3 regions of the Mesorhizobium sp. Cs1299R1N3 genome follow, and region 2 is predicted to be linked to each of the others. Evidence: riboswitches for the same ligand, from Rfam matches in the RefSeq annotation. Region 2 holds a riboswitch; each other region holds the start of a gene.
The links. A riboswitch is a leader RNA that binds a small molecule or an ion and turns the genes downstream of it on or off. The one in region 2 is predicted to bind cobalamin.
Positions count from the first base shown of each region.

Region 1: another riboswitch for cobalamin. It lies ahead of O7B34_RS10025 (CbtB domain-containing protein); the one in region 2 lies ahead of metE (5-methyltetrahydropteroyltriglutamate--homocysteine S-methyltransferase).
Region 3: another riboswitch for cobalamin. It lies ahead of bluB (5,6-dimethylbenzimidazole synthase); the one in region 2 lies ahead of metE (5-methyltetrahydropteroyltriglutamate--homocysteine S-methyltransferase).

Region 1 covers NZ_JAPYKQ010000003.1:304,670-312,219, reverse strand. The annotation lists gene cobO (cob(I)yrinic acid a,c-diamide adenosyltransferase) at 1-535, opposite strand, end outside; gene cobU (bifunctional adenosylcobinamide kinase/adenosylcobinamide-phosphate guanylyltransferase) at 537-1,052, opposite strand; gene O7B34_RS10030 (CbtA family protein) at 1,045-1,848, opposite strand; gene O7B34_RS10025 (CbtB domain-containing protein) at 1,864-2,043, opposite strand; cobalamin riboswitch at 2,080-2,278, opposite strand; gene O7B34_RS10020 (aromatic ring-hydroxylating oxygenase subunit alpha) at 2,416-3,585, shown strand; gene O7B34_RS10015 (MFS transporter) at 3,590-4,789, opposite strand; gene O7B34_RS10010 (heparan-alpha-glucosaminide N-acetyltransferase) at 5,025-6,023, shown strand; gene O7B34_RS10005 (methyltransferase family protein) at 6,020-6,490, shown strand; gene O7B34_RS10000 (MerR family transcriptional regulator) at 6,586-6,972, opposite strand; gene mgtE (magnesium transporter) at 7,112-7,550, opposite strand, start outside.
Region 2 covers NZ_JAPYKQ010000001.1:134,792-142,341, forward strand. The annotation lists partial or broken gene O7B34_RS00615 (7-carboxy-7-deazaguanine synthase) at 386-604, shown strand; partial or broken gene O7B34_RS00620 (adenosine kinase) at 602-1,243, shown strand; gene O7B34_RS00625 (response regulator transcription factor) at 1,901-2,590, shown strand; partial or broken gene metE (5-methyltetrahydropteroyltriglutamate--homocysteine S-methyltransferase) at 3,166-5,504, opposite strand; cobalamin riboswitch at 5,595-5,795, opposite strand; gene O7B34_RS00635 (helix-turn-helix transcriptional regulator) at 6,302-7,051, shown strand; gene O7B34_RS00640 (ABC transporter ATP-binding protein) at 7,376-7,550, shown strand, end outside.
Region 3 covers NZ_JAPYKQ010000004.1:303,513-311,062, forward strand. The annotation lists gene aroC (chorismate synthase) at 1-704, shown strand, start outside; gene ribB (3,4-dihydroxy-2-butanone-4-phosphate synthase) at 813-1,913, shown strand; gene O7B34_RS12610 (MFS transporter) at 1,933-3,153, opposite strand; gene O7B34_RS12615 (TetR/AcrR family transcriptional regulator) at 3,273-3,881, shown strand; gene O7B34_RS12620 (hypothetical protein) at 3,968-4,951, shown strand; partial or broken gene bluB (5,6-dimethylbenzimidazole synthase) at 5,119-5,697, opposite strand; cobalamin riboswitch at 5,780-5,960, opposite strand; gene O7B34_RS12630 (histone deacetylase family protein) at 6,139-7,065, shown strand; gene O7B34_RS12635 (exodeoxyribonuclease VII small subunit) at 7,069-7,320, shown strand; gene O7B34_RS12640 (DUF2277 domain-containing protein) at 7,412-7,550, shown strand, end outside.

The DNA.
Region 1 (7,550 bases), on a different contig from region 2:
CAGCCTCGACCAGCGCTGGCTTGGCGTTGCGGCCGGTGACGACGACATGCAGGCCCTCGCGCCGGCCCTTCAGCGCCGCAACCACCTTGTCGAGATCGAGGTAGTCGTAGCGCAACGCAATGTTGAGCTCGTCGAGCACGACAAGGCTGATCGAGGGATCGTCGATCAATTCCAGTGCCTTGGCCCAGGCGGTCTCGGCAGCGGCGATATCGCGCTTCAGGTCCTGCGTCTCCCAGGTGAAACCCTCGCCCATTGCGTGCCAGACGACGCGGTCGCCGAAGGCGGCAAACGCATCCTTCTCGCCGGTGTGCCATTTGCCCTTGATGAATTGCACGACGCCGACGCGATTGCCGTAGCCGAGCATCCGCAGCGCCAGCCCGAAGGCGGCCGTGGTCTTGCCCTTGCCGGGACCGGTGTTGACGATCAGCAACCCCTTCTCGACCGTCTTGCTCGCAACCTCGGCGTCCTGCACGGCCTTGCGCTTGGCCATCTTGGCGCGATGGCGTTCTTCATCCTTGCCGTCGATGTCAGTCATTTCACTTCACCTTGAGCGGTAGCCCCGCCACCATCAGGAGCACCGTGTCGGCAACCGCGGCGACCCGCTGGTTGAGCCGGCCGGCGTCGTCGCGAAAACGCCGCGCCAGCGCATTGTCGGGCACGATGCCTTGCCCGACCTCGTTCGACACCACGAACCACGGTCCGCGCGGCCGCGACAGCACGTCGGCCAGCCGTCGGCACTCAGTCTCGACGTCGTGATCGGCCAGCATATGATTGGTCAGCCATAGCGTCAGGCAGTCGACAAGCACCGGCTGATCATCCGGCAAGGCCTCCAGCGCTTCGGCAAGGTCGAGCGGCGCGTCGATGGTCGACCAGCCCTCGCCGCGCCGGGAGCGGTGCAGTGCGATGCGCTCATGCATCTCGTCGTCATAGGCTTGCGCCGTGGCAATATAGGCCCATGACGAGGGCAATGCCGTCACCAGGGTTTCGGCGTGCGCGCTCTTGCCGGAGCGCGCACCACCGATGATGAAAGTCAGCTTGCCGCGATCAGGCAAAGCTGTCGCGCAAGCTGGTCGCCGTGCCGGTGAAGCGCCTGCGCACCACGCCCACGACCGCGCCGAGCACCAGCCAGAACACCAGATTGGTCACCGTCACCGCCACCACGAACTGATGGTGCAGGCCTTCCGGGATAGGCGTCTCGAAACTGTCGGGCTGCGGCGCGCCGACGACGTGCGGGGCGACGATCAGCAAGACGGCGAGGATGGTCAATGGCAGCGATCTGCGAAACACTATCAGGCCAAGGCCGATAGCCGTCGCCGCGGCCGTTGCCGTCCACCAGATCTGGCGCGCAAGCAGATCGGCCGCCGGCATTGCCGGCAGTTCCGGCTGCAGGCCGAGGCCTGGTGCCAGCGTGAACACGGCAAAGCCGGCCAGCCCCCAGAACACGCCCTGGCGCCAATTGCCGACGCCGCCGGCAAACTCGGAAACCGCGACCAGGACCAGCGCGAAGCCGATGCCGGTGACGATATTGGCAACCACGCTGAAGGCAAAACGCTCGACACCGTCGGCCGGCGCCCAACCCTCGTCTTCCTCCGCCGGTGCCGTGACTTCGGCGGGTGCTGGCGCGGCAGAACTCATCGCATTCCCAGCGGGCGCGACCGTGCTCACCGCATCGTTGCTCGCTGCTGGTGCAGCCGCGTGGTCATGGTGATGGCCGCCGCCGGCCTGTTCGTAGACTTCCGCCTTGAGGATCAGCGGCACTGTCGCATAGGCCTGCATGCAGGCGAGAACGACACCGGCCACGAGCCCCGCGATCGCCGCGACGAACACGACGTTGCGAAACAGATTCATGATGTCAGATCCTCGTTAGTGGCAGGGAAATGCCATCGAGTGGCGATAGTCGTGGGCGGCATTGTGGACCGCATCGATATGCGAGAAACCGACAAAGCCGACGACGAACATGCCGAGCAGCGCCGCGAGCGCGAGCTGCATGAAGCGCGACTGCGAGGAGACGGAGGCGCCGAGGGAGACGGAAGCGGTAGTCATGTCTTGTCCTTTCGCCCTCCACCCGAGGGCATCGAAGTCAGTTTCCTGTCGCCGGCAGGTCTCCTGGCTCGCGGATAAGCGCCCTTCCCCACCTTCCCGAAGGAAAACCTTCAGTGGCATATGGAGAGGACTACCGCACACAGTTGCGGGGGCAGCCACGGCATTGGACAGGAATTCCTGTCCGCACCGCATTCCCTCTTGGCTCCAAAAAGGAACCGACGACGTTGGTGACTATAGGGAAATTCGCCGCGCGCGGCAAACCAAATTCCGACAGTCGCCAGCGCAGGAGCGTCGTATCGGCAAGGCCGCTCCCCTCCTGATTGACAAACTTCATGGCCGGGTGTCGGCTGCCAACCTGACAGGAAGCCAGCCATGCAGCCTGATGCCAGCGGGCGCGAGCCCTATAGCGGCCTGACCCGAACCGAGCCGACCCTGCCCTCATCGGCCTATTGGGACCAGGAGAACTATCAGCGTGATCTCGACGCCATCTGGTACAGAAATTGGCTGCTCGTCTGCCGCGAGGCCGACCTTGCCCAGCCTTTGGCATTCCGCACCTTCCGCGTCGGTACGCAGGAAATCCTTGTGCTGCGCGACGACGCCGGCGAGTTGCGTGCCTTCCACAATACGTGCCGGCATCGCGGCTCGCAGCTTTGCCAGGAAAGCGAAGGACGCCTGAAGGCCCGGCTGATCACCTGCCCGTACCATGCCTGGTCGTATTCGCTGCGTGGCGATCTGGTGCGTGTACCGTCGAAATCGCTGCCCGACGGCTTCGACAAGGCCGACCACCCGCTTTATCGCGTTGCACTCTCGGTGTGGCGGGGCTTCGTCTTCGTCAATCTTGCTGAAGATGCCGCCTGCTCAGCGCAGTCATCCTTCGACCCGGCCTCCGGCGACCTCGGCAACTGGCCGCTGGACACGCTGGTGTCAGGCCATGTGCTGCGCAAGGTGATGAACTGCAACTGGAAGATTTTCTGGGAAAACTTCAACGAGTGCCTGCACTGCCCGGGCGTCCACAAGGACCTGTCGCGGCTGGTGCCGATCTATGGCCGCGGCCTGATGAGCCGGCATGACGATCCCGAATGGACGCGCCATGCCGACAATGATGCGCCGGAATTCTCCGGCGGCCTGCGCGCCGGGGCTGAAACATGGTCGCGTGATGGGCAGACGCATGGGCCGGTTTTCCCCGGCTTGACGCAGGCGGAACGCACCGCCGGCCAGACCTATGCCACCAGCCTGCCCTCGATGTTCATCGTCGGCCATGTCGACTATGTCAGGACCGTGCGGCTGGTGCCGCTCGGTCCCGAACAGACCGAATTGACCGCCGAATGGCTGTTCGCGCCCGAGGCGCTCGCCGCCACCGATATCGACAACATCGTCGCCTTCGGCACACAGGTGCTGGAGGAGGATGCCGCGATCTGCGAGGTCAACCAGAAGGGCCTGCGCTCGATGCGCCATACAGCCGGCGTGCTGATGCCGGAGGAGTACGATTTGCACCGCTTCCACAATTGGGTGCGCGAGCGCCATACTGAGCTTTCGCTCTGATTTTTTAGAGGGATTTAGGCAGGTAGCGCCAGGTCATGAAGCCGCAAAACGCCGCCAGCAGGCCGAGCGTGACGAACACCGATCCCAATCCGAAGAAGGCCAGCACTACCGAATAGACAAGCGGCGGCGTCAATTCGGAAAAGTCGAGATAGGTGCGGTAGACCGCCGCCATCTGCGCGCGTTCATAGGAGCGCACCGAGCGCATGAAGGCGGTCGAGCCCAGCGCGTCGAGCGCGATGGTGAAGAAGGCGCCGCACAACAGGAAGGTGCCGGTCAGCAACGGCTCTGCCGCTCCGACCGTGCCCGCCGCCAGCAGCGACGCCGACATCGCGAAATAGGCAAACGTCATGGTGCGTCTGCCGCCAAAGCGTTTTCCTGCCTTGCCCCAGAAGATCGCCATGAACAGCAGCGCATTGCCGGCCGAGACCAGCAGGCCGCCTGCCAGTTCACCCTCGCCGGTGATCACCATGAACAGCGGTCCATAGACGAAGAACGTCGTCCAGAAGCAGGACCGGCCGAAGGCGATCAGCCAGGCGAGCCTGAGCCTTGGCTGCGCCACGAAGCGGCCGATGTTGGCGAGCGGATTTGCCGGCCGCGTCTTGCCCGGGCGGATCGACGGGTTGTCGCCCAGCCGGTAGGTCCAGAACAGCGCCAGCAAAGCCATGGCGAAAACCGCCACCGCGCCATGCGCGGCATAGATGCCGAAATGCGCATAAAGGAAAATGCCAAGCGTCGGCCCGCCCGTCCAGGCAACCATCGACCACGCCATGCGCAGCGATTCGGCCTGCATGAAGTCGGTCTTGCGGATGTGGTCCATGATGTAGAGGTTGAGCGTGATCGACAGCGCACTGGCACCCATCACCCGGCACAGCATCCCGGCCAATTGTCCGGCGAGCGTATGGGTGACGAAGAACAGCGAGCCGATGGCGAGCAGGCAGGCGCCTGCCGTGTAGACCCAGCGCCGCGCGAAGCGGCGGATCAGCATCGGCATGAACAAGGTCACCGACAGGCCGAGCATGGATACGACGGTATAGAGGATCGAGACGATCTGCTCGTTGTGGAGGATCTCGTAGGCCTGGATCGGGATGACGCTCGACACCATGGCGCGGGCGAAGGACTCGACCGCGTAGAGCGAGGCGAAGGTGCGCGCATCCGCGGCCTTGAGGGCCGGAAGCCAGATCGGATGGCGCACATGCGTGGACATTGCTTCCCCAAAGCAGAATCGCGGCGTCAAATCTGCCGTGGACATTTCATGCCCATTAAGAGGAAACCGACGCACAGCCGGCGAAAAGCGAAGCCGGTCAAAGGCTTTCCCGCGCTGGCCCAATTCGGCGGCTGGCGCGGGCTCCGCCGCGCGGTCAGGCCAAGGCGACCGGTCTTCTTCTATCCAGTGCAACCGTGATAGTCGTCTTGGAGGGGCTGAATCAGATCGCGAGACCATGAGCATCCACACGCCGACCGCACCCGTTCCGGAGCCATCGAAGCGCATCGTTGCCATCGATATTTTGCGCGGCATCGCGCTGATCGCGATGGCAAGCTACCATTTCACCTGGGACCTGGAATTCTTCGGTTACACCGACCCCGGTCTCACCGCCTTCGGCTGGTGGAAGATCTACGCCCGCTGCATCGCCTCGACCTTTCTGTTCCTGGTCGGCGTCAGCCTCTATCTCGCCCATGGCCGGCAAATCCGCTGGAACTCCTTCTGGAAGCGGTTCGCCATGGTTGCAGGTGCTGCGATCGCCATCTCGGTCGTCACCCGCATCGCAACGCCGGATGGATTCATCTTCTTCGGCATCCTGCATGAGATCGCGCTCGCCAGCCTGCTTGGCCTCGCCTTCCTGCGCCTGCCGGCGCTGCTGACGCTTGTCGTCGCCGCACTGGTCATCGCGGCGCCAGTCTACCTGCGCTTCGAGGCACTCGATCACCCCTGGCTGTGGTGGATTGGCCTTTCCGCCGTCAATCCGCGCTCCAACGACTACGTGCCGCTGTTCCCCTGGTTCGGCGCGGTGCTTCTCGGCCTCGGAGCGGCGAAACTCGCTTCCGCTTCCGGCATGCGGGCACGCCTGGCGAGCCTCGTGCCCGGCCGCTGGGCCAATCCACTGGTCTTCATCGGCCGCCACAGCCTGGCCTTTTACCTGATCCACCAGCCGCTGCTGATCGGTAGCGTCTGGCTGTTCTCGCAAGTGATGCCGGCGCAGGTCGAAACCCCGCAGGTCAATTTCCTGAAAACCTGCCAGCGCTCGTGCGAGCAGATGCGCAACGCAACCTTCTGTTCGAGCTATTGCGGCTGCATGCTTGATACGCTGCAAGGCGAAGGATCACTTGATCGGCTCTTCAACAACGACCAGACTGCGGACTTCAGGGCGCATCTGTCCGATCTTGCCGCAACGTGCACCGCCAAGACCGAGGACAAGATGACGGAGGGAGGGACACAATGACCGAACCGAAGCCTGGAGTGATACCGTGGCCGCCGGTGATCTACGCTGCCGCGATCGCCATCAGCATCATCCTCGGCATGCTCTATCCCTTGCCCTGGATCGGAGACCTCCTGGGCGATATCCTGTTCGCCGCCGGTTGGGTGGCGTTGTTCGCCGTCGCCGTACTCTGGTTCACCGCGATCCGCACCATGATGCGGGCCAGGACAACGCTCAATCCCAACGCCGTGCCCGATCATCTCGTCACGACCGGCCCCTTCGGCGTCACCCGCAACCCGATGTACCTGGCCAACACGCTGCTGTTGATCGGCATTGCCTTCGTCTCGGGCATCGCCTGGTTTTTCCTGCTTGCCTTCGTCGCCGCCTTCGTCACCCAGAAGGTCGCGATCGAGGGCGAGGAAAAGATATTGGCGGCGAAGTTCGGCAAGAAATACCGCGACTATGCCAAGCGGGTGCGGCGCTGGATTTGAGTCAGCGTTAAATTTGTCAATCTCCCCCTTCTTATGGGGAGATGTCCGGCAGGACAGAGGGGGGGCGCTGTCCCGCCAATATCTCGAAATTTCGGCTAGGTGTTGACCCCGAGCTCGACCAGCCGCTCGACGCAAGACTCCTCGGCCTGATCGAGTTCGGCCAGCGTCTCCTCGAGGTCCCGGCGCTTTTGCCTGAGGTCCTCGCGCTTTTCCTCGATGCGCTTGATCATCAGCTTGAGCTGCCCGACCTCGCCCGGCGGCTCCTTGTACATCTGGATGATCTCGCGGATCTCGTTGATCGAGAAGCCGAGCCGTTTTCCGCGCATGATCTGCCGGATGAGGTGACGATCGGAAGGGCGAAACAGCCGCGTACGGCCGCGCCGCACAGGCTGCACCAGTCCCTCGTCTTCGTAAAAACGCAGCGTCCGCGTCGACACGTCGAATTCGCGGGTCAGTTCGGTGATCGAATAATATTCCCGCATTGTCACTCCATGCCGGAATTCCGGGTGATCGCCATGCGGCGTCGCCCATCTGTCCCGAACCAAACCCCTTGCCGCTGGAATCGAAGCGGCACCCCGCACGAGCCTCGCACGGCATTTACGTAAAAGTCAATTACGACGCTTACCGGACGCCGAACCACCAGGTCGCGAGGCCGAGAAAAGCAAAGAATCCAACGACATCGGTAACGGTGGTGACGAAAACCGCCGAAGCGACCGCGGGATCGACCTTGAACCGGTCGAGCAGCAACGGGATCAGGATACCGGCAAGGGCCGCCACGAACATGTTGATGATCATCGCCGCCGCGATGATGCCGCCCAGATTGGGGTCGCGGAACCAGACAGCCGCGACGATGCCGATCAGGATGGCGAAGACGATGCCGTTGATGAAGCCGACGCCCATTTCGCGGCGGATGATGCGGCCGGCATTGTAGATGTCGAGATCCCTGGTCGCCAGCGCCCGCACGGTGACGGTCATGGTCTGCGAACCGGCATTGCCGCCCATGCCGGCCACGATCGGCATCAGCACGGCGAGCGCGACGATATGCTCGATCGTGCGATCG
Region 2 (7,550 bases):
TTACCGAATTCATCGTCGGCAAGACCATCGATGAAGCCCTTCAGATCACCGATCAGGACATGGCGAATTTTTTAGGCGCCCTGCCGCTGCCCACGACATACTCATCGCTCGACCGCCTCATCCTGGAGCGCGGCTTGCGGCTGATGAGCGAGTTCTTCCGTGTTGTGTGGCAGGCTTCGAGGAGACACCAGGATTCGCACGCCTTGTCCTCGTCAAGGCGTCATCGACATGAGCGACGTGATAGCGGCGTTTCTCGTGGTGGTAGGCTTCGAGGAACCAGAGACCTTCCCCACAACCTCGTGCAGTGGGACATTACGCACCTATTGCCACGTCTCATAAGCCAGGCGAGATGTTCCCCCTTGCTCACTCGAAGACCGCTTAAGCAATGTCATATGCGGTCAAGGAAATTTTCTACACCCTTCAAGGTGAGGACGAAATGCGGGCGAGCTGCCGAATTTTGTCGTTTCGCCGGCTGTAACCCTTGGTCGGGACGTGAAAGCGAACGGGAAAGAGCATCCTGCGGATTCTGCGACACTGATTCGTTGGGGTAGCTGGCCCCGGTGGCGGACATTTTGCCACCGCGCGAGAGCTTGCGTTGGCGGTCTTCGTCACCCCCGATGGCGAACGCTCAATGAACACCTATCTCGGCGCCTGCGTCGAACTCGGGCCGGAAGATGTCGAGGCCGACAAGGCGTCGGGCGCCAAGGTCACCTATTTCGAAGGTTATCTGTGGGACCCGCCGCGCTCCAAGGAAGCCATCCGGCAGACGGCCAGACTTGCGCACGCGGCCGGTCGCGAAGTGTCGATGACCTTGTCGGATTCGTTCTGCGTCGACCGCTACCGCGACGAATTCCTCGACCTGATGCGCTCGGGCACGGTCGACATTGTTTTTGCCAACAGCCACGAGATCAAGTCGCTTTACCAGACCTCGTCATTCGACGAGGCGGTGGCGCAGATCCGCAAGGATTGCAAGATCGCGGCGGTGACCCGCTCCGAAAAGGGCTCGGTCATCGTGCGCGGCGACGAGACGGTGTCATAAAGGCAACCGCCATCAAGGAGCTTGTCGACACGACGGGCGCCGGCGACCTCTACGCCGCCGGTTTCCTGCATGACTATACACAGGGCCGCGACCTCCAGACCTGCGGCGATCTTGGCTCGCTGGCAGCCGGATTGGTGATCCAGCAGATCGGCCCAAGGCCACGGCAGAACCTGCGAAGAGGCCGAGCAGGCGGGGTTGTTGTAGACACTTCTGGAAGACTTGCCCGCTGTCGGCTTCGATCACCGGCGCGAGGGACGAAAGTACGCCAAACTTTAGGCGGCTGACAGCAATGCAGCGTTTTGTCGAGTCCGCGACACTGTGGGTTCCGCCTCATCTTCTGCTGCGTTCCCGTTAAACCGCTGAAATAAAAGTCTCAAAATCTTCTCTGCGACTCCCTCCGCGTTGGCACGAATTTTGATCTTCTGGTCTTGAGACAAGGAACTGCCGAGAGGCATTTGATGCGCTGAGAGAACTGGAACGAAGTAGCAAGCGACCTTGTCAGGTCAGCATCAGATAGTGCGCGCATAAGCAGGCATCGTACCGGAGGAGATTGAGCCGAAATGATCGCTGCGATTTGCGTGGACTCCTTATCGCACCAGCTCGGATCGTACCGGCTGGGTCTGCTTGCCCAACCTGATCGAACAGCTGATCCGGACTCTCCATCCTGGCCGCCAACGACCCGCATGTGGTGTGTTTGGGTCGATCTTCGTTTCCAGAGCACGCCAAATTGCCAATCAGCCGCTGGCCGTAAGGGAAATGTCCGGTGGCGCTGACCGAAGCAAGGGCAGGCGTAGCAACGCGGCAATTGCGAGCGAGCTGCCTGACGACCGACGTTGAATGCTCCATTGACGTAGGACGCAGATGAAGCCGTTAATCCTGATCTGTTCGCAGGATGCCGAGTTCTACCTGTTCTTCAGTCATGTCCTGGAGGTGGACGGCTTCGCAACCGTGTTGGCCGGTGGCGTCGAGGACGCGATCCTGCAGACGACTGAGTGCGAGCCGCAGGCTGTTGTCCTGGATTGCCAACCGGCTACCGCTACCGGCCCGGGGATCTGCGCCCGGCTGAAAGGCGAGCTGCAAACCGACGCACTGCCCGTGATCGCCCTTATCGCTTCCGGCGCCGAGCACCAGCAGCTCGATCTGCTCAAAGCCGGCATTGACGAAACTTTCCTGCGGCCCTTCGCGCCGGCTAAATTGCTCGCGTATTTAGACGGGAAACTGCGGACTCGCCTAACCCCCAACGGCGGGAACGACGGGGCGCTGACCTGCGGGCAGCTTAATATGGAGCTCAGAAGCCGTCGGGTACACTGCAGTGGCCAGCAGCTCCATCTTGGCCCACTCGAGTTCAACATGCTGCGCCACCTGATGGAAAACCCTGGCAAGGTATGCAGCCGCGACGAACTGGTTAGCGCCGCTTGGCCGGAAAAAATCTATGTTGGCCCTCGCACAGTTGACGTCCATGTCAGCCGACTGAGAAAGGCGCTCTCCCCCCACAACGTCATCCGAACCATACGCTCGGGCGGCTACGCGCTCGAAGAGCAGGAAATCTGAGATGACGATCGGGCGCGTGGTGTAGTAGCTTGGCCGAGCAAAAGCTGCTCGCGAGCGCGCCCTCAATAGCGCTGTAGCGAGCGGGCGGCTTTGCGACGTCGTGGACGCTTCCGGTGAAGTTTGGGGCGATATAACCTCATTGACTTGTGACTACCGCGATCGACGCATGACGATCCCGTGCGCGCTTGGGGAGAAAACATCTCATGCCGAACTCTTGCGTGGGACGATCTGGTGGAAGCAATCAGTCGGCCCTTTCAGACGAAAGGAGGCCGTCACCCGCCCCACGCATAGGATTCAAACCGCATCACTTTACGACTCTCAATGTTCAGATGAGCAGATCCGACGGCACGCTGTTAGAGATGCGCTCCGACGCGACGGCATCGTTATTGGCAAGGTGGTCGGTATATTGACCGACGAGTTGGAAGAGGCATCGGACCCGTCAAATCAATGCCGTCAGCGCACTGCCACACATTCCTAACGAAATGGCGTTGCCCGTTCGCCTCTTGCGTTCACCCAATTTCGATCCGCTTCAGGGCAGTGTATCCGGCCCCCACCGGCGAGGGTATACGCTTTTGCTAGGCGGCCCTTGGTGCACCTCTCAGAAAACGCGCGGCTTCTACCATGTTGACAAGTGCCGGACGGACTTCCTCCCATTGACGTGTCTTCAAACCGCAATCGGGGTTGACCCAGATCTTACTGTCACAAAGGCGCTGACGCGCTTGAGAGAGCAGGTTCGTCATCTCATCAACTCCCGGCACCCGTGGCGAGTGGATGTCGTAGATGCCAGGTCCGATCTCGTTCGGATAATCGAAGGTTTGAAAGGCGTCGAGCAATTCCATCTGCGAGCGCGAGGTTTCGATGGAGATCACGTCGGCATCCATGTCCGCGATCGCCTCTATTATGTCGTTGAATTCGGAGTAGCACATGTGCGTGTGGATCTGGGTCACATCATACACGCCCGTGGAAGCGAGCTGAAAGCACTCGATGGCCCATTCGAGATAAAGCTTCCACTCGGATTTGCGCAGCGGCAAGCCCTCGCGCAGTGCAGCTTCGTCGATTTGAATCACCCTGGCGCCGGCGCTTTCAAGATCACCCACTTCGCCACGGAGGGCGAGCGCGATCTGACGGCAAACGACCGAGCGCGCCAGATCGTCGCGTACAAAGGACCAGTTCAGAATCGTCGCTGGGCCGGTGAGTTGCCCTTAACGGGTTTATCTGTCAGCGATTGAGCGTACCGCCACCAGCGCACCGTCATAGGATTGGGGCGCGATACGTCGCCAAAGATGATCGGCGGCCGCACATAACGTGACCCGTAGCTCTGCACCCAGGCGTGCTGCGTGAAGGCGAATCCGGAAAGCTGCTCACCGAAATATTGCACCATGTCATTTCGTTCGAACTCACCATGCACCAGCACGTCCAACCCGATCTCGTCCTGCCAACGGATGGTTGCCTCGATCTCTTTCCTAAGGAACGCCTCATAGTCGATATAGCTCAGTTCTCCCCTTGCATGGGCCGCGCGCGCATTGCGAATCTCGGGTGTTTGCGGGAAGGAGCCGATCGTCGTAGTGGGGAAAGGCGGTAGGCGGAGCGTTTCGTCCTGAAGCTTGGAGCGCTCAGAAAAACCGCTCTTCCTGCGCGTCATGCATTCGTCGATAGAGGCAAGGCGTCCTTCGACCCGCGGGTCATGCACCTTCGGGGACGTCAAACGCGCGGCGGCTGCTTTGGTGGAGGACTCCAGCTCTGCTGAAACCGCCTCCCGGCCCTCGGACAGGGCCCGGGCGATCGTGGTCAGTTCGTCCATCTTCTGCGCCGCGAATGCGAGCCACGACTTTATGTCCCTATCGAGCGCTGTTTCCAGTTCCAGGTCGATCGGCACATGCAGAAGGGAACACGAAGGCGCGATCTCCACTCGCTCCAGTGGCCAGCCCGCGATGACCGGCTTGATCCGGTCAAGGATGGGCCGCAGGTTTGCACGCCAGACGTTGCGACCGTCGATCAGGCCAAGCGAAAGCACCAGGCCCTTTGGCGCAAGCCGGCCCACCGCCTCCAATTGTTCAGGAGCGCGTGCAAGGTCGAGATGCAGGCCCGCCACAGGAAGCGAAAGAGCGGTCTCGAGATTGCCGTTCAATCCGCCGAAATAGGTGGCGAGCATGATCTTTAGCTCCGGCGCCGCTTTGGAAAGACGGTCGTAGGCGAAATTGAACGCATCTTGCTCGTTTGGAATGAGGTCGAGCACGAGCGCCGGCTCATCGATCTGCACCCAGTCGGCGCCCGCCACTTTCAGGCGGCGCAGGAGTTCCTCATAGACCGGCAGCAACCGCGGGAGCAGCGCAATTGGGTTGAAGTCCCGGGTAGGCGACTTGGCCAGCTTGAGGAAGGTGACGGGCCCAAGAATGACCGGGCGGGTGTGAACGCCGAACGCCCTACCCTCAAGAAATTGATCCACCGGCTTTGCCGACGACAAAGCAAAGGCCTGGTCGTCGACGAGCTCCGGGACCATGTAGTGGTAGTTGGTGTCGAACCACTTGGTCATTTCCAGCGCGGCAACCGCGTCACTGTGATTGGCATGTTCAAGTCCGGCAGCCTCTCCTTGGCTGCCACGCGCCATGGCAAAATAAGTGTCGAGCGGGACTTCCCCCTCGGTCCAGCCATAACGTGGCGGCACAGCGCCGACCATTGTTGCCGTGTCGAGCACATGATCGTAGAGCGAGAAGTCGTTGGACGGAATTATGGTCACGCCACGGTCGCATTGTTCAGTCCAGTTCGCGACACGCAGCGCCCGCGCCGTTTCGAGAAGGTCGGCAGCGGAAGATTTTCGCGACCAGTAGGCCTCCAGCGCGCGCTTCAACTCGCGACGGCGCCCAATGCGCGGCACGCCAAGTGTGGCAACAGGAACTTTCCGAGAGAGAGACATACCATACCCCGATGATTGGGGCGTGGACGCAAGGCAGACGTTGGCAAGCAGACAAAGCCGGTTACCACGCCCACCGAGACACCCCGCCTGTGGACCTTGTTCGCCGAGGCAGGTCTCCTGGCTCACGGGTCGACACCTCTGCCCGTCTTCCCGAGGCGCATGGCCTCAGTGACATGAGTGGGCTTGGCTCGCCGCTTACAGTTGCGGGGGCAGCGCCGGCATCTTCACCGGCTTCCCTCTTAGCTCTGATGCGACTAACCGGATCAGAGAACCACGACAACCTGACATTGGCCAAAGAGAAGATTCCTGTCAAGGAGACATAAAGAAATCTTTATGCCGTTATCCGATTTTGTGGTCGCTCGTGAGGTGCAGATAGCCGCGAAGTCGGTTGAATGCGACCATCCTTGAAGAGCGCTTCGGCAAGCCCTTCCGCTTTCCTCTGTCCTGATGGCGAACTGTCGCAGGGCCATACCGCCTGTTGTTGGGGGTTGACTCCGACCATGCTGGAAGCAACATTTCCGATATACTCGAAGTGAGCATAGGCGGATGCAATCACACGCCATTTCCCAGGCATCCGGCAGACGCGGGAAGGGAACGGACCGCTCCGCCGGTCGGTCGGCTTCGCGGTTGGCATCCCGCTGTCGAGCTTAACCCGAGCAGCTCGCTCAACCGGTGCAACAAGAATCGAGGAGAGTTGTCGACCAGCACCAGTCGGCCAGCAATGCGGCAGCTTAATGCCTGCAATCCACCCCAGCCCCAACCCCCCACTACCATCACCATCATGGAAGCAATGCGTTATGGAAGCACCTGCGCTTTGGCGTCGGCACCTCGATGACACGTTCGAGTTTCTCAATCAGATCCGCAAGAGTTCAAGCCAGCAGGAAATCTGCCAGCACCTGATTTCCTATGCCCAGCGCTTTGGCGCCAGAAACGTGCTGGCAGGACCGATCCCGCCGCCGCGTGCTCTGAGGCGCGAGCAGATTTCCCATGTGCTGCTTGACGCCTGGCCGCGGCAATGGTCGGAGCGCTATTTCTCCAAAGGCTATCTTCATCGCGACCCTACGATTCAGCTTGTGAAGCGTGGGGTCACGCCCTTCCGGTGGAGCGAGATTGATCAAGTTTCCCGGGTTTGTTCCTTCGGCCGACAAATCATGGCGGAGGCATCAGAGTTTAATCTGCGTGACGGCTTCACGATTCCGTTTGCGACACTGAATGGGCAACCGGTGGGATTTTCCGTTGCAGGGGAGAAGCTCGAGCCGGGTCCTCACGACCGTCTCGCCTTTCAGTTTGTCGCCGCCTGCGCCTTCGGATGCGCGGCCCTTCTTGCCGATGGCAAACAGACCTCGAAACCAGTGCGTCTGTCACCTCGACAACAGGACGTCCTGCGCTGGGTTGCCGAGGGGCTTACCGTCGTCGAGATCGCCGATCACCTGAACATCAGCCGCAACACGGCAGATACGCATCTGCGATTGGTGCGCCAGAGGCTCGGCGTGACAAGCAACGTGCAGGCCATCACGACAGCTTTCCGCCTGGGGCTGATCAGCTAGCCTCACGCAATCGCGTGATGCCGCATCGGTCCGCGATGAACCATTGGTTGACCTCGAAACTGGAGGACAACCGAGATGCTCGGGCTCAGCGACAGCATCAAGTCACCCTGGCACGACTGCATAGACAGCCCAGATCTCAATCGCTTTGTTGTTTGCATGCCCCACGATGGGTGTGCGGTCGCCGAACAGTCTTCGCGCCTGGGTCTATGATCTCCACATCGGTCAGCGTGAGCATCGACCGGTAATCGACGATCAGTTGTTCGGTGGGGACGCGGCATAGAATGCCCGCCGAAACGAACGCAGCAGGGTGACGCATGACCGACAATGTCGGCCATCGGACTGCGCTTCGACAATCTACCCGTCGCATTGAAGGGCTTTCACCTGGCACGGCGTTTGCGCGGCAGATTGGCAATCAGCCTGCAACTCGGCGCAGGAGAAATCATCCCCATCTCAGCGTGCCAACCCGCAGTGGAGTCGGAAATAGGGCGAGCTCCGCCGA
Region 3 (7,550 bases), on a different contig from region 2:
CCGCGCGCGAGACCGCGGCCAGGGTCGCCGCCGGCGCGCTCGCCCGCAAGGTGGTGCCGGGCATGGTGGTGCGCGGCGCGCTGGTGTCGATGGGCGAAAAGTCGATCGACCGCGCCAACTGGAACTGGAATTTCATCGGCGATGCGGAAAATCCGTTCTTCACCCCGGACCCGGCTTCCGTTTCTGTTTTCACCCAGTATCTCGACGGCATCCGCAAGGCCGGCTCCTCGGTCGGCGCGGTGATCGAGATCGTCGCTGACGGTGTGCCTCCTGGCCTCGGCGCGCCGATTTACGCCAAGCTCGACCAGGACATTGCCTCCGGCCTGATGTCGATCAACGCCGTCAAGGGCGTCGAGATCGGCAACGGCTTCGAGGCCGCCCGCATCACCGGGGAACAGAATGCCGACGAGATGCGCATGGGCAATGATGGCAGGCCGGTGTTCCTGTCCAACAATGCCGGCGGCATACTCGGCGGCATCTCCACCGGCCAGGCGATCGTCGCGCGCTTTGCCGTGAAGCCGACGTCGTCGATCCTTACGCCGCGCAAATCGATCGACAAGGACGGCAACGACGTAGAGGTGATGACCAAGGGTCGCCACGACCCTTGCGTCGGCATCCGCGCCGTGCCGATCGGCGAGGCCATGGTTGCCTGCGCCATCGCCGACCACTATCTGCGGCACCGAGGACAGACAGGAAGGGGATAAGGAATAGGGGACTAAGCTTGGCTGCCACGCCGAAACGGCCAAATTTTCCTTTTCCCTACTCCGGCACTATCCTATTCCCCTACTCCCTGCGAGTGAAACGAGCGCTTTATGCCTTACGACCAGAAGAAAATCGTCGAAGCAATTCGGGCCTTCGAACGCGGCGAGATCGTCGTCGTCATGGACGATGACGGGCGTGAGAACGAGGGCGACCTGATTGTCGCCGCCGTCCACTGCACGCCGGAGAAGATGGCCTTCATCGTGCGCAACACGTCGGGCATCGTCTGTACACCGATGCCGCGCGAGGAGGCCAAGCGGCTGAACCTCGCGCCGATGGTGGCCGACAATGATTCGGCCCACACGACCGCCTTCACCGTCAGCGTCGACTTCAAGCATGGCACCACGACAGGCATTTCAGCCGACGACCGCACGCTGACCGTGCGCAACCTTGCCAACGGCAATGTCGGCGCCTCCGATTTCGTCCGCCCCGGCCACATCTTTCCGCTCATCGCGCGCGAAGGCGGCGTGTTGATGCGCTCGGGTCACACCGAGGCCGCGGTCGACCTCTGCAAGCTCGCCGGCCTGCCGCCGATCGGCGTGATCTCGGAACTGGTCAATGATGACGGCACCGTCAAGCGCGGCCCGCAGGTCGCGGCCTTCGCCGAGGAGCACGGTCTCAAGCAGGTATCGGTCGCCGACCTGATCGCTTACCGGCAGCGCAAGGAAACGCTGGTCGAGCGCGTCGCCTGCTCCGATATCGAGACGCTGGGTGGCAAGGCGCAGGTCTTCACCTACACGCTGCCCTGGGACACGATGCATCACGTCGCCATCGTCTTCGGCGATATCCGCGACGGCGAGGACGTCCCGGTGCGACTGCATTCGGAGGACGTCGTAACCGACGTGTTCGGCACCAGCCACCGCCTCGACGGCATCATGAAGGCGATGGGCGAGCGCAAGCGCGGCGTCATCGTCTATCTGCGCGAGGGCTCGGTCGGCGTCGCCCACCAGGAGCGCAACCGGCCGGCGCCGGGCGATCGCGAGGACCATGAAGAGGCGCGCCGGCGCGAGAGCGAATGGCGCGAGATCGGCCTTGGCGCGCAGATCCTGAAGGATCTCGGCATTTCCTCCATCAACCTGATCGCCTCGCGCGAACGCCATTATGTCGGTCTCGAAGGGTTTGGCATCCACATCGCCAAGACCGAGATTATCTGAGCTCAAGAAATCCTGGCTGTCACTCGGCCGGGATTGCCGCCTCGCATCCATCCAACTCGCATTCGTGGGTGGCGAGGCTGCGCTGGCCGAGCAGCACCGTGACCAGTGCGATAACGCCCGATGCCACCGAAACCCAGAACCCGTTCTGGGCGCCGAACGCATCCACCACCGCGCCGGCAGCGAACGAACCGAGCGCCATGCCGATGCCGATGTCGGTGGTCACCCAGGTGATGCCTTCGGTCAGCATCGTCTCAGGCACATGCCGTTCGATCAGGCCGAAGGCGGTGATGAAGGTCGGCGAGATCGCCACGCCGCTGATGAAGACAGTCAGCGCGAGCACGGGCACGGTGCTGGCGGTAAGCGGCAGCAGTGTGCCGAGCGCGACCAACGCGACCGCGATGGCGAGCTGGCGCTGCAGCGGTGCTTTCAGGTTGAGCGCGCCGATGATGATGCCGAGCACGAAGGAGCCCAGCGCATAGACGCCGATGACGAGACTTGCGGCGCCCGGCTGGCCGAGTTCCTTGGTGATCGCCACCGTGCTCACCTCCGTCGTCGCGAAAGTCGCGCCGATGAAGATCATGGCGAAGGTGATGATTTGAACCGGCCGCAGGCGGATAGCCGAGCCGGTTGAGCCATGGTCCACCGGTCGCACCTGCGGTTCGGTCGAACGCTGCAGGATGAAGGCTGTCGAGCCCAGGGCTAGGAACAGCGTGCTGACGAGCACGCCCGCTTCCGGGAACAGCGCGGCGCTGAGACCAACCGACAGCGATGCGCCGGCGATGTAGACCAGTTCATCCGCCGCCGACTCGAAGGCGAAGGCGGTGTTCATCTCGGGCCGGCCCCGGAAAATCTCGGTCCAGCGCGCGCGTACCATTGCCGGCATGCTTGGCATCGCCGCGGCCAGCAATGCCGACACGAATAGCGTCCATACCGGCCAGTCCTGATTGGCCGATGCGATCAGGGCCGCGAATGCGAGCACGGAGATGACCGTGGTGGGGACGACAACCCGCGTCTGGCCGAGGCGGTCGACCAACCTCGATATTTGCGGCGCCAGGAAAGCATTGGCCAAGGCGAATGTCGCCGAAACCGCACCCGCCAGCCAGTATTCGCCACGCGTCTGCGACAGCATCGCCACGATGCCGATCGGCGCCATGGCGATCGGCAGGCGCGCCATGAAGCCGGCGGCGGCAAAGCCCCTGGCGCCAGGAGCGCGAAAGATTTCCGAGTAGGGGTTTTGCATGATCCTGTTCCTCGACAAGGGGCGATTCTACAATTACATACGAGACGTATAAGTGTTAAATAGACCATACGTCGCGTATGTCAATTGGCATACGGAGCGTATGTAGATAAGGCCAGAGCATGCACCGACCCCGCAAGGAGATGATCGCCGAGACGCGTGCCAAGCTGATCGCCGCGGCGCGCCAAGCCTTTGGCACCATCGGTTATGCCGAAGCGTCGATGGACGATTTCACCGCGTCGGCCGGACTGACGCGCGGCGCCCTCTATCATCACTTCGGCGACAAGAAGGGACTGCTGCAGGCAGTCATCGCCGAAATCGACGCTGAAATGGCCGCGCGGGTGAATGAGGTCGCGTCGAGGGCGCCAACCCGCTGGCAGCATTTCGTCGACGAATGCACGACCTACATCGAAATGGCGCTGGAGCCGGAAATCCAGCGCATCATGTTCCGGGACGGTCCGGCCGTGCTGGGCGATCCGGCACAGTGGTCGAATGCCAATGCCTGCGTCGGTTCAATGACCGATCATCTGACCGCGCTGCAAGAGGAGGGGGTGGTCGTGGCGGGCCTCGATCCCGAGACGGCGGCGCGGCTGATCAACGGGGCGAGCAGTCAGGCCGCGCAGCGGATCGCCAACTCGAACGATCCCGAAGCGACGTCGAGGAAGGTGGTGGTCGCGTTCAAGCAATTGCTCGAAGGCCTGCTCGAGAAGCCGGAAGCGCGGCCAAACTGACCCGCAATCGGGCTCCGCCACCGCTCGCAATTGACAATAGACGGTTTGGGCGCATCCTCCACAGCCACCTCTGGGGGATTCGGGGCATGTGGGATTTCGATATCGGCAGGTCGGTGTCCATCATGATGCGGACCTGGCCTTTCATCGTCTTTCGCATGATCGTCTATTTCGGCATTACGCTGGCCTATATCATGGCCACCGGCACGGGTGCCTCGGTCGGCTATGGCGTCGGCCATATCTCCACCGATCCCGACGGGCCGTTGTCCTTTGCCATGTGGGGCGGGATTGTCGGTTTCGGCCTCGTCTCGATCGCTGTCTACTGGATCCGCGAATACATCCTCTACGTCGTCAAGGCAGGCCATATCGCCGTCATGGTGCATCTGATCGACGGCCACGACGTACCCGACGGCCAGAACCAGATCGCCTACGCGAAAGAGGTTGTGACCGAGCGTTTTGCCGAGGCGAACATCCTTTTCGTCGTCGACCAGCTGGTCAAGGGCGCCATCCGCGCCATCACCGGCCTGCTGGGCGGCATCGCGGCTTTCCTGCCCATTCCGGGCCTGAGCGGCCTGGTCTCGTTCCTCAACACGGTGATCCGCCTGTCGCTGACCTATGTCGACGAGATCATTCTCGGCTACAACATCCGCATCAATTCGTCCTCACCCTTCGAGACCGCGCGGCAAGGCGTTGTGCTCTACGCCCAGAACGGCAAGATCATGGTCAAGAACGCCGTCTGGCTGGCCGTGATCATGTGGGGGGTCTCCTTCGTCATCTTCCTGCTGATGCTGGCCCCGGCAGCCGCCATTCTTTACGTCATGCCCGGACAGCTCGCCGGTTGGGCCTTCGTTCTGGCCATCGTCTTTGCCTGGGCCTTTAAGGCGGCGTTCATCGAGCCGTTCGCCATCGCCTGCCTGATGCAGGTCTATTTCAAGACCATCGAGGGTCAGGTGCCCGATGCCGCTTGGGACGCCAGGCTGGCCGATGCCTCGTCGAAGTTCCGGGAACTCAAGCGCAAGGCGCTCTCCACCTTCGACGGTTCGCGCTGGGGCACGGCCGGCGCGACGCGCTGATCGGCGGGGTTTGCCGGCGCAGCGGCGACGGTGTTGAGGCGGGCCACCGTAGATTTGAGCGATGCTTCACCTTGCCCGCAAAAAGTCTCGCTCATGATCAGGTCGGGCAGCGGCAGCCGTCGGCCCCAGCCGTGCGTTTCGAGGTCCGGTTTTGGCGCGAACTCCGAGACACGGCCGACGCAGAGATAGGCGATCGGCGTCACGTGGTCGGGGATGGACAGTAGCCTTTTCAGCGCTTGCGCCTCGATGATGCTGACCCAGCCGACGCCGACTCCCTCGGCGCGTGCCGCCAGCCAGAAATTCTGCACCGCGCAGACCGTGCTGTAGAGATCCATTTCCGGATTGTGCCACCGTCCCAACGGCGAGCCTTTCGAGCGCTCACGGTCGCAGGTGATACAGATGTTCAATGCGCTTTCGCAGATGCCTTCGAGCTTGAGCTTGCGGTAGAGCGCCCGCCGGTCCGCCTCGATTGCCGGCAGTTCCTGTTCGCGCGCGGCAAGGAACAGGTCGCGCACCTGCGCCCGTCGCGCGGCATCGCGAATGACGATGAAATTCCAAGGCTGCATGAAGCCGACCGATGGCGCGTGATGGGCGGCAAGCAGCAGCCGCGCCAGCACCTCGTCGTCGATCGCTTCCGATGTAAAATGGCTGCGGACATCGCGCCGCGTGAACATGGCGCGGTAAACCGCGTCGCGCGCGATCTGATCAAATCCATCGCCCGTTGGAGCGGTCATAGCTTCCGGCATCGCTTGTCCCCTTGCGATTGCAGCAGATTCCGTGCGTCCAAGAGGGCGCACGTCGCTCTGATGCCATCCGCCTGACCATGCGGATGACGATGCCTGCCAGGCCGGTCTTCTGGCTCGGGATCAACCCGCGTCCGGTGCCTTCCCGTCATCGACAGTGGCATTTACCGGCGCGGTCCCCCTCACAGCGTTGGGCACGCCACGGTATCAAACCGTGTTCCCGATTCTCCCGCTAGAGCATTTGCAGCCAAGTGGAATCACTTGGCGTCGCGGAATGCGGCTAAAACAACCGTCCGGCAGGCACCAGGCAGTGGCGGCGACCTTACGCCGAAGGGCCGGCGACGCCAATCCCCGCAGCGACATGAATGGACGCAGGCGTGATTTTCCCCAGCGATCAAGCCGCAACGCATGGCCATCACGGCGCCGGGGCACTAGATAGGGGACATGGCCACTCGTCTCTACACGCACCCGATCTTCCTCGAACACATCACCCCGCCAGGTCACCCCGAGCGGCCCGACCGCTTGCGCGCCATCGAGCGCGTGCTCGACGACGAAGCTTTTGCCGTGCTTGACCGCGTCGAGGCACCGCAAGGCGACGAGGCCACCATCCTCTACGCGCATCCCGCCGATTTCGCCGCGCGCGTGCGCGCCGCCATTCCCGATGAAGGCCTCGCCCGCATCGACGCCGACACCACCGCCAGCCCGAAGAGCTGGCAGGCGGTGATCACGGCGATCGGCGCCGCCAATGCCGCCGTCGACGACGTCTTTGCGGGCCGCGCCGACAATGTCTTCGTCGCGGCCCGTCCGCCTGGCCATCATGCTGAAAAGAACACGGCCATGGGCTTCTGCTTCTTCAACACGGCGGCTATCGCTGCCCGCTATGCGCAGAAGAAGCATGGCGCCGAGCGTGTCGCCGTCGTCGATTGGGACGTGCACCACGGCAACGGCACGCAGGATATTTTCTGGGACGATCCCTCGGTGCTCTATTGCTCGACGCACCAGATGCCGCTCTATCCCGGCACCGGCGCGAAGAACGAGACCGGCGCCGGCAATATCGTCAACGCGCCGCTGGCGCCGCAGACCGGCAGCGAGGTGTTTCGCGATGCTTTCCTGTCGCGCGTGCTGCCGGCACTCGACAATTTCGCGCCCGACCTGATCATCATTTCGGCCGGCTTCGACGCCCACCATCGCGACCCGCTGGCGGAGATCAATCTGACCGAGGACGATTTCGACTGGGCGACCGGCCAGCTGATGCAGCGTGCCGCGCGCCATAGCGGCAACCGGCTCGTCAGCCTGCTCGAGGGCGGCTACGATCTGCAGGGATTGGCATTTTCGGTCGCCGCCCATGTCGGGCGACTGATGAAAGGATGAATGATGACTGCTGAGATCAACGAAGACGTCAAGGCGATGAGCTTCGAGCAGGCACTCGACGCGCTGGAGAAGATCGTCGATGATCTGGAACGTGGCGACGTGCCGCTCGACCAGTCGATCCGGATCTACGAGCGCGGCGAGGCGCTGAAGGTGCATTGCGACCGGTTGCTGAAGGCCGCCGAGGACAAGGTCGAGAAGATCAGGCTGTCGCGCGACGGCAAGCCGGTTGGAACCGAGCCGCTCGACGCGGAATAGGCCCGGAGCAGCCTTACCGACTTTTGGACACGATCATGATTGAGGATACAACTCGTCCCGATTGAAACGGACAAGAGGAGATACGGAAGCGATGTGCAGAAACATCAAGACCCTGTTCAATTTTGATCCGCCGGCAACCAATGACGAAGTCCGCGACGCGGCACTCCAGTTTGTCCGCAAGCTCAGCGGAACGACGCGACCGTCGAAACAGAACCAGCATGCGTTCGATC